Marinobacterium aestuarii: one gene and its partner. The protein of the gene in region 2 binds, or shares a complex with, the protein of the main gene of each other region. Links are inferred from orthologs where the notes say so. Each region holds a gene or a part of one and is shown on either strand. Other genes may lie near its edges.

The links.
Region 1: the proteins of accD (region 2) and accB are in contact, whole or in part, in a solved structure (PDB 8UXZ), measured with the Escherichia coli proteins. The link is inferred for Marinobacterium aestuarii from one-to-one orthologs.

The regions. Positions count from the first base shown.
Region 1 is NZ_CP015839.1:3,942,889-3,946,696, reverse strand. The notes cover bases 1-2,938. They hold accB (acetyl-CoA carboxylase biotin carboxyl carrier protein), read right to left. Parts: upstream 1,735-2,938; coding sequence 1,267-1,734; downstream 1-1,266. Other genes in these bases: A8C75_RS17155 (DUF2333 family protein), read left to right, coding at 2,553-2,938; aroQ (type II 3-dehydroquinate dehydratase), read right to left, coding at 1,813-2,250; accC (acetyl-CoA carboxylase biotin carboxylase subunit), read right to left, coding at 1-1,234. Outside these bases: more of A8C75_RS17155, read left to right, coding at 2,939-3,590; A8C75_RS17150 (ParA family protein), read left to right, coding at 3,616-3,808. UniProt on the Escherichia coli protein: This protein is a component of the acetyl coenzyme A carboxylase complex; first, biotin carboxylase catalyzes the carboxylation of the carrier protein and then the transcarboxylase transfers the carboxyl group to form malonyl-CoA.
Region 2 is NZ_CP015839.1:2,926,605-2,931,286, forward strand. What follows is about bases 1-2,942. They hold accD (acetyl-CoA carboxylase, carboxyltransferase subunit beta), read right to left. Parts: upstream 1,933-2,942; coding sequence 1,069-1,932; downstream 1-1,068. Other genes in these bases: folC (bifunctional tetrahydrofolate synthase/dihydrofolate synthase), read right to left, coding at 1-976; trpA (tryptophan synthase subunit alpha), read right to left, coding at 1,973-2,776; trpB (tryptophan synthase subunit beta), read right to left, coding at 2,802-2,942. Also shown: more of trpB, read right to left, coding at 2,943-3,992; A8C75_RS12830 (phosphoribosylanthranilate isomerase), read right to left, coding at 4,006-4,632.

The DNA of each region.
Region 1 (3,808 bases), 1.0 Mb from region 2 along the record:
CTACCAGCATTTCGTCCAGTGCATTGCGCATGCGGGTCAGGGCGATTTCACGGCTGTCACCGAAGGTGATCAGCTTGGCGACCAGTGAGTCGTAGTGCGGCGGCACTGTGTAGCCGTTGTACAGATGCGAATCGACCCTGATGCCAAAACCGCCCGGCGTGTGAAAGTGCTTCACGGTGCCGGGGCTTGGCAGGAAGGTTTTGGGGTCTTCGGCGTTGATGCGGCATTCAAAGGAATGTCCGCGTACGACTATATCTTCCTGCTTGTAGAACAGCGGCAGGCCGGAGGCGATACGCAGCTGTTCCTTGACGATATCGACGCCGGTGATCATTTCGGTGACCGGATGCTCAACCTGAACGCGGGTGTTCATTTCGATAAAGTAGAAGTGACCGTTTTCATACAGGAACTCGAAGGTGCCGGCGCCGCGGTAGCCGATGGTGATGCAGGCATCCACGCAGGACTTCAGCACGCGCTGGCGCGCCTCTTCGTCGATATGGGGCGCGGGCGCTTCCTCAACCACCTTCTGGTGACGGCGCTGCATGGAGCAGTCGCGGTCATACAGGTGAATCGCATTGCCCTGGCCATCGGCCAGAACCTGGACTTCCACGTGGCGCGGGTTCTCGAGGAACTTCTCCATGTAGACCGTATCGTCGCCAAAGGCGGCGGCAGCTTCGGACTGGGTAACATGGATGGAATTCAGCAGTGCCGCTTCCGTGTGGACAACGCGCATGCCGCGACCACCACCACCGGAGGCGGCCTTGATGATCACCGGGTAGCCGATACGGCGGGCGATGGCGTGAACTTCATCGGCGTCTTCGGGCAGCGGGCCATCGGAGCCCGGCACTGTCGGTACCTTGGCCTTTTTCATGGCCCTGATGGCTGAAACCTTGTCGCCCATCAGGCGGATGGTTTCGGAACTTGGGCCAATGAACTTGAAGCCTGACCGTTCAACCTGTTCGGCGAAGTTGGCATTTTCCGCCAGGAAGCCGTAGCCGGGGTGAATACCGCTGGCATCGGTCACTTCGGCGGCGCTGATGATCGCCGGAATGTTCAGGTAGCTGTTTTTGGACGGAGCCGGGCCAATGCAGACGGCCTCGTCTGCCAGGCGCACATGCATCAGGTCACGGTCAGCAACGGAGTGCACCGCGACGGTTTTGATACCCAGCTCTTTGCAGGCTCGCAGAATTCGCAGCGCAATTTCGCCTCGGTTGGCGATGACGACTTTTTCAAGCATCGGGTAAATTCCTTGATCTGGCGAAGAGGCGCTTAGACGATGGTGACGAGAGGCTGGTCGTATTCGACCGGCTGGCCCTCTTCAACCAGAATGGCTTCGATCACGCCGGACTTGTCGGCTTCAATCTGGTTCATCATCTTCATGGCTTCAACGATGCAGATCACATCACCGGCCTTGACGGTCTTGCCCACTTCAACAAAGGGTGGCGAGCTTGGTGACGGCGAACGGTAGAAGGTGCCGACCATCGGCGAGAGCACAACGTGGCCGTTAAATTCTGCCGCGGCAGGCTCAGCGACAGCAACGGGTGCTGCGGCAGCAGCAGCAGCAGGCGCAGGCGCCATGGCCATCTGCGGGTAGCCGGCCGGCATCATCATCTGGGCAGGGACGGACTGAGCCATGCGGCTGATGCGCACGGACTCTTCACCTTCCTTGATTTCGATTTCGTTGATGTTGGACTCTTCCAGCAGTTCGATCAGTTTTTTGACTTTGCGGATATCCATTATGATCTCTTTTTAAATTCTTGAAGTGGCGGAAGTGGGTTCAGGAGCCTGTCCGGCGACGATCAGACCCCGCGTGAGTTATGCCAGACCGTCTACGACAGCCTGCAATGCAAAGTTGTACCCCTGGCTGCCGAAGCCGCAGATCACGCCCCTGGCGACATCCGAAAAATACGAATGGTGCCGGAATGCCTCGCGTGCGTGCACATTGGACAGGTGGACTTCGTAAAACGGAATATCCACCCCCAGCAGGGCATCGCGCAGTGCGACACTGGTATGGGTGAATGCCGCCGGGTTGATAATGATAAAGGCGACGCCTTCATCCCGGGCAGCATGGATGCGGTCGATCAGCTGATATTCGGCATTGCTTTGCAGATGGCTCAGCTGGTGGCCGGCGGCCTGTGCCTGCATTTCCAGCGAACGGTTGATGTCCGCCAGCGTGGTAGCACCGTAAATTCCGGGTTCCCGGGTGCCGAGCAGGTTCAGGTTGGGGCCGTGCAGCACCAGTATTTTTGCCATCAATAAAGCCTCAAAAATCAACAGACTTGCGACATACAGGAGGTTAGATCGCATAGTTTGCATGAATCCGGAGGCAGTGTCTATCGCAAGCCATAATTTGCGGCGTTAGCGGCTATTTCAACGAAGTTAACCTAGATTTCCCGGTCTGTTGTCCATCATTGGTGATGTTTTTTTGTCCATTGAGCGCTTTTTGCGCCAGAACCCAGCCGGGGTGCCGGGGGCCGGGCGTTGACGCTGTTGGGCAAATCAGTGATAGTGCGGTGCAGCATTCAGAGCACATCCAGGTTATTAAGGGAACGGCATTGGAAAAACTGCAGCGTTGGTGGCTGGGCATATGGGATCGGATAGCGGCGGGCCCTGGGTCTTCGGCCTGGCTCAAGGGGATAGGCGTATTGCTGGGGCTTTATTTACTGAGCGCACTGGTGGTGGGCCTGTACTGGAGCTGGGAACCGGCGCGTTTTGATGTTGAGGCCAAGGCCGTGCCCCATGAGGGTGCCGCGCCTGCGGTGGGTTCGCACACCAGTGGTGCACTGATCGAAATTGTCGAAACCCTGCTGAACAAGCCGGGCGGCTACCTGAGTAACGACAGACTGCCGCCGGGTATCTGGCTCGATAACGTGCCCAACTGGGAGTTCGGTGTGCTGGTACAGGCGCGGGATCTGAGCCGTGCCCTGCGCAAGGATTTCAGTCGCTCGCAGTCGCAGTCAACGGAAGATGGGGACCTGGCGAAGGCCGAACCGCTGCTGCACTTCAACAACAAGAGCTGGCTGCTGCCCTCCACCGAGGGTGAATACCGCAAGGCGGTCAAGCACATGCGCCAGTATCAGCTGCGCCTGGCTGACCCGGCCCAGACCCAGTCACAGTTTTATGCCCGTGCCGACAACCTGAACAACTGGCTGGGGGATGTTTCCACTCGCCTGGGGAGTCTGTCGCAGCGCCTCAGTGCCAGCGTCGGTCAACGCCGTCTGAATACGGATCTGGCCGGTGAAATCGATGCGCGCCAGTCGACCCAGGGCATGGCCGAACAGGATATACAGACGTCCTGGCTGGAACTGGATGATGTCTTCTATGAGGCTCGCGGTACAGCCTGGGCGCTGATTCATATTTTGCAGGCGGTGGATGCTGATTTTGCCGTCGCGCTGGAGAAGAAGAATGCCCGTGTGAGTCTGGAGCAGATCGTGCGCGAGCTCGAATCCACCCAGGAAACCATCTGGAGTCCGATGGTGCTGAACGGCAGCGAGTTCGGTCTGGTCGCCAACCACTCTCTGGTGATGGCGTCTTATATTTCCCGCGCTAATGCGGCCATCATCGACCTGCGCAAACTGCTGTCGCAGGGATGATGTCGATTTCGGAGAACAGGATTCGATGAAACGAGTTGTCTTTAACCAGAAGGGCGGTGTGGGCAAATCCAGCATCACCACCAACCTGGCCGCCATCAGCGCGACCCGGGGTCTGAAAACGCTGGTGATCGACCTGGATCCACAGTGCAACTCGACCCACTATCTGCTGGGCGAGAACGCGGCCCACACCCAGACGGATATCCGGGACTTTTTCGAGC
Region 2 (4,682 bases):
CGATCGGCGGCGATTTCGCCAGACGCCCGGCGATATACTGCGCCGCCTGGGGGTTGTGGGCCACATCCAGAATACATTCAGTGTCGCCAAGCATCAGCCGCTGCATGCGCCCGGTCATGGCGGCGTTGCGCAGCGCAGATTCTATGCTGCTGCGCGCAGGCGCATCGAGCAGCAGATGCAGCACCTGCAGCGCCGTGGCGGCATTGGGCAACGGCAGCCCGGGCAATGGCAGATAATGAAACTCAACGGACTCGCCCTGCAGATTGCGACCCTGCCAGTGCCAGCCTTGCGCCTGCTCCAGGTAGGTAAAACTGTCACCCACCTGATACAGCCTGGCACCGAGCTGATCCGCCGCCTGCGCTACCGTTACCGGAGGTTCGGGATCACCGCACACCGCCGGCGTATCAGCACGGAAGATACCCGCCTTCTCGCGACCAATCAGCTCGCGGGTATCCCCCAGCCAGTCAGTGTGATCCAGCGCGATACTGGTAACCACTGCCACCTGGGGATCGACGATATTCACCGCATCCAGGCGCCCGCCAAGGCCCACTTCGAGCAGCACCACCTGCGGTGCCTGCTGCGAGAAGATTTTTAATGCCGCCAGAGTGCCGTACTCGAAATAGGTCAGCGGAATCTCGCCACGCGCAATCTCAACCGCCGCAAAGGCATCACAGAGTGCCGCGTCGGACGCTTCGGCACCATTGATGCGCACACGCTCGTTATAGCGCAGGAAATGCGGCGAGCTATAGCAGCCCGTGCTGTAACCGGCCTCGCGCAGCATGCAGTCGAGAAATGTCTGGGTCGAACCCTTGCCATTGGTACCGGCAATGGTCACGACCTTGCTGCGGGAAAAATCCAGCTCAAGCCTGGCGGCAACGTCGCGCACACGATCCAGCCCCAGCTCGATGTCACTGGGATGACAGGCTTCGATATGCTCAAGCCATTCGTTCAGAGTCTCAGGAGTACCCGATAACATCAGTCTCTACCCGCTAAAAGCTAAACCGGGGTCAGCCGCACCGCCCGATCAATGATCAGCGGCCCGGCGACCCCGGATTCAAAAACGCTGAATCAGGCTTCGCTGTAATGCGTAAGCTTGCGCAACAGCCCACTGATACGCTCACGCAGTTCCTTGCGATGGATAATCATATCCACCTGACCGTGTTCGAGCAGGAACTCGCTGCGCTGGAAACCTTCTGGCAGTTTCTCTCGCACCGTTTGCTCGATAACGCGCGGACCGGCGAAACCAATCAGCGCCTTGGGCTCGGCGATATTCAGATCGCCCAGCATGGCCAGGCTAGCAGAAACACCGCCGTAGACAGGATCCGTGAGGACCGAGAAATACGGAATGCCGGCCTGGCGCATTTTTTCCAGCGCCGCGCTGGTTTTGGCCATTTGCATCAAGGACGTCAGCGCCTCCTGCATACGGGCACCACCGGAGGCCGCAAAGCAGATCAGCGGAATACCCTCTTCCATGCAGACATTGGCCGCGCGCACGAAACGCTCGCCGACCACGGCGCCCATGGAACCGCCCATAAAACGGAACTCGAACGCCACCGCCACCACCGGCATGCCATCGAGCTCACCCCGCATGGCCACCAGCGCATCCTTCTCGCCGGTTTCTTTCTGCGCTGCCGACAAGCGATCCTTGTACTTCTTGGAGTCGCGGAATTTCAGGCGATCGACCGGTTCCACTTCGGCGCCAATTTCTCGCAGGTTGTCGGCATCGAGGAACATTTCCAGACGCTTGCGAGCCCCCACACGCATGTGGTGATTGCACTTGGGGCAGACATTCAGATTCTTGTCCAGCTCCGGGCGATACAGCACCGCTTCGCATTTGGGACACTTTTTCCACAGGCCTTCCGGCACGTTGGACCGGCGGCTCTCGGCGTTGCGAGCCAGTGAAGGGACAATTTTTTCCAGCCAGTTACTCATTTTGCTCCATCCCCTGTGCGGGAAAACTGTTCAACGATCTTCAGGCATCCATGGCGGCACGCATGCCGGCAATAATACGGGATACCTGCTCGGGAATCTGCTGCGGCTGTGTCGCCAGTTCAGCAATGCGATTGACCAGCACGCTGCCGACGATCACACCATCGGCGATCTGGGACACGGCGCGGGCCGAGGCATCGTCACGGATACCGAAACCTACGCCCAGCGGCATATCGGTGTGACGACGCACCTGTTTCAGTTTTTCTTCCACCGCCGCCACATCCAGCGCCGCGGAACCGGTCACGCCCTTGAGGGACACATAGTAGATATAACCACTGCCCTTTTCACACACCGACTTGATGCGGGACTCATCGGTGGTCGGCGCCAGCAGATAAATCACGTCGATCTCGGCGGCACGCATAACCTCGATAAAGTCATCGGACTCTTCCGGCGGCAAGTCGACCGTCAGAATGCCATCAACACCGGCCGCCTTGGCGCGGGTCGCGAAACTCTCATACCCCAGCACTTCAACAGTATTGAGGTAGCCCATCAGCACGATCGGTGTCTGGCTGTCGGTTGTACGGAACTGCGCCACCATGTCGAGTACGTCCAGCAGACGGGTACCGTGGGACAGCGCGCGCTCACAGGCCAGCTGAATCACCGGGCCATCCGCCATGGGGTCGGAAAAAGGAACACCCAGCTCCAGAATATCGGCACCGGCTTCAACCATGGCGTGCAGCAGCGGCACTGTCACCGCGGGCGACGGGTCGCCTGCGGTCACATAGGGAATCAGCGCCTTGCGCCCGGCGGTCTCAAGACGGGCGAAACAGTCTTTAATACGACTCATGTCAATCTGTACTCCAGCAGTGCGCTCAGACGTCGATACCATCGAGGCTGGCCACGGTGTGAATATCCTTGTCGCCGCGTCCGGACAGGTTGACGACGATAAACTGGTCTTCGCGCATGGTGCGGGCAAGCTTGAGCGCGTAGGCCACGGCGTGACTGGACTCCAGTGCCGGCATGATGCCCTCAACCCTGGTCAGGGTACGGAAGGCCGCCAGGGCTTCATCATCGGTGGCATCAACGTATTCAGCGCGACCGGTATCTTTCAGCCAGGCATGCTCAGGTCCGACGCCGGGGTAATCAAGGCCCGCGGAAACTGAATGGGTACCCAGAATCTGACCGGCGTCATCTTCCATCAGATAGGTGCGATTGCCGTGCAGTACGCCAGGACGACCCGCCGACAGCGGCGCCGCATGCTGACCCGAGGCAATGCCGTAGCCGCCCGCTTCCACACCGTACATGCGCACATCACCATCTTCGATAAAGGGATGGAACAGACCTATGGCATTGGAGCCACCACCGACGCAGGCCACCAGCGCATCCGGCAGACGACCCACCTGATCCAGGCTCTGCTGGCGGGCTTCACGACCGATAATGCACTGAAAATCACGCACCAGCTTGGGGTAAGGATGCGGACCTGCGGCAGTACCAATGATGTAGTAAGTGGTATCGACGTTGGTGACCCAGTCGCGCATGGCTTCGTTCATGGCGTCTTTGAGCGTGCGGGTACCGGACTCCACCGGCACTACCGTCGCGCCCAGCAGCTTCATGCGATAGACGTTCAGCGCCTGGCGGCGCACGTCTTCGATACCCATGTACACCACACACTCAAGACCCAGGCGCGCCGCCACTGTGGCAGAAGCCACACCGTGCTGACCGGCACCGGTTTCGGCGATGATACGCGGCTTGCCCATTTTCTTGGCGATCAGAGCCTGGCCGATAGTGTTGTTCACCTTGTGGGCGCCGGTGTGGTTCAGGTCTTCACGCTTGAGATAAATCTGTGCGCCGCCATTTTCCCGTGACAGGCGTTCGGCATGATAGAGCGGCGACGGACGGCCCACATAGTGCGCCAGATCCTTGTCGAACTCTGCCTGAAACTCCGGGTCCTGACGCAGGGATTCGTAGGTACTTTCCAGATCCTGGAGGGCACCAATCAGCGTTTCGGAAACGAAACGACCGCCGTAGGGACCAAAATGTCCGCGGTCGTCCGGTAACTGCATCAGTGCAGCCAGTTCAGCTTTTGTCGGCACGTGCCACCTCTTCGATAAACTGTTTCAGCTTATTGTGATCTTTGATCCCCTTCGCCGCTTCAACGCCTCCACTGACGTCCACGGCAAAAGGGTTGACCTGCGCTATGGCAGATCGAATATTGTCCGGATTCAGCCCGCCCGCCAGTATGATCTGCGGCCGCACCGAGACTGGAATGCGCGCCCAGTCAAACGCCTCGCCGGTGCCTCCTGGCACGCCGGCCCTATAGGCATCCAGCAGAATACCCCGGGCGCCGGCATAGTCCTGCATGACAGCAACGATATCAAGGCCTGGCTTCATGCGCAGCGCCTTGATATAGGGCCGCCCAAAGCCTGCACAAAAATCCGCCGACTCATTGCCGTGAAACTGCAGCAGGTCTATGCCGGTCGTCGCCACAACCTGCTCCACGTATTCCGGGCTTGCATCGACAAACAATGCCGTCGTCGTCACGAAGGCGGGCAGGTCCGCAATAATGCGGGCTGCTACCTCGGGTGTCACATGGCGCGGGCTTTTGGCATAAAACACAAATCCCAGCGCATGGGCGCCGAGCCGAACCGCCGCCTGCGCATCATCCAGACGAGTAATACCGCAAATCTTGACGCGTGTAGTCACGACCGTGGCTTCCTGAAAACGCACGATAATACCAGAAGGACCGGGCTAAA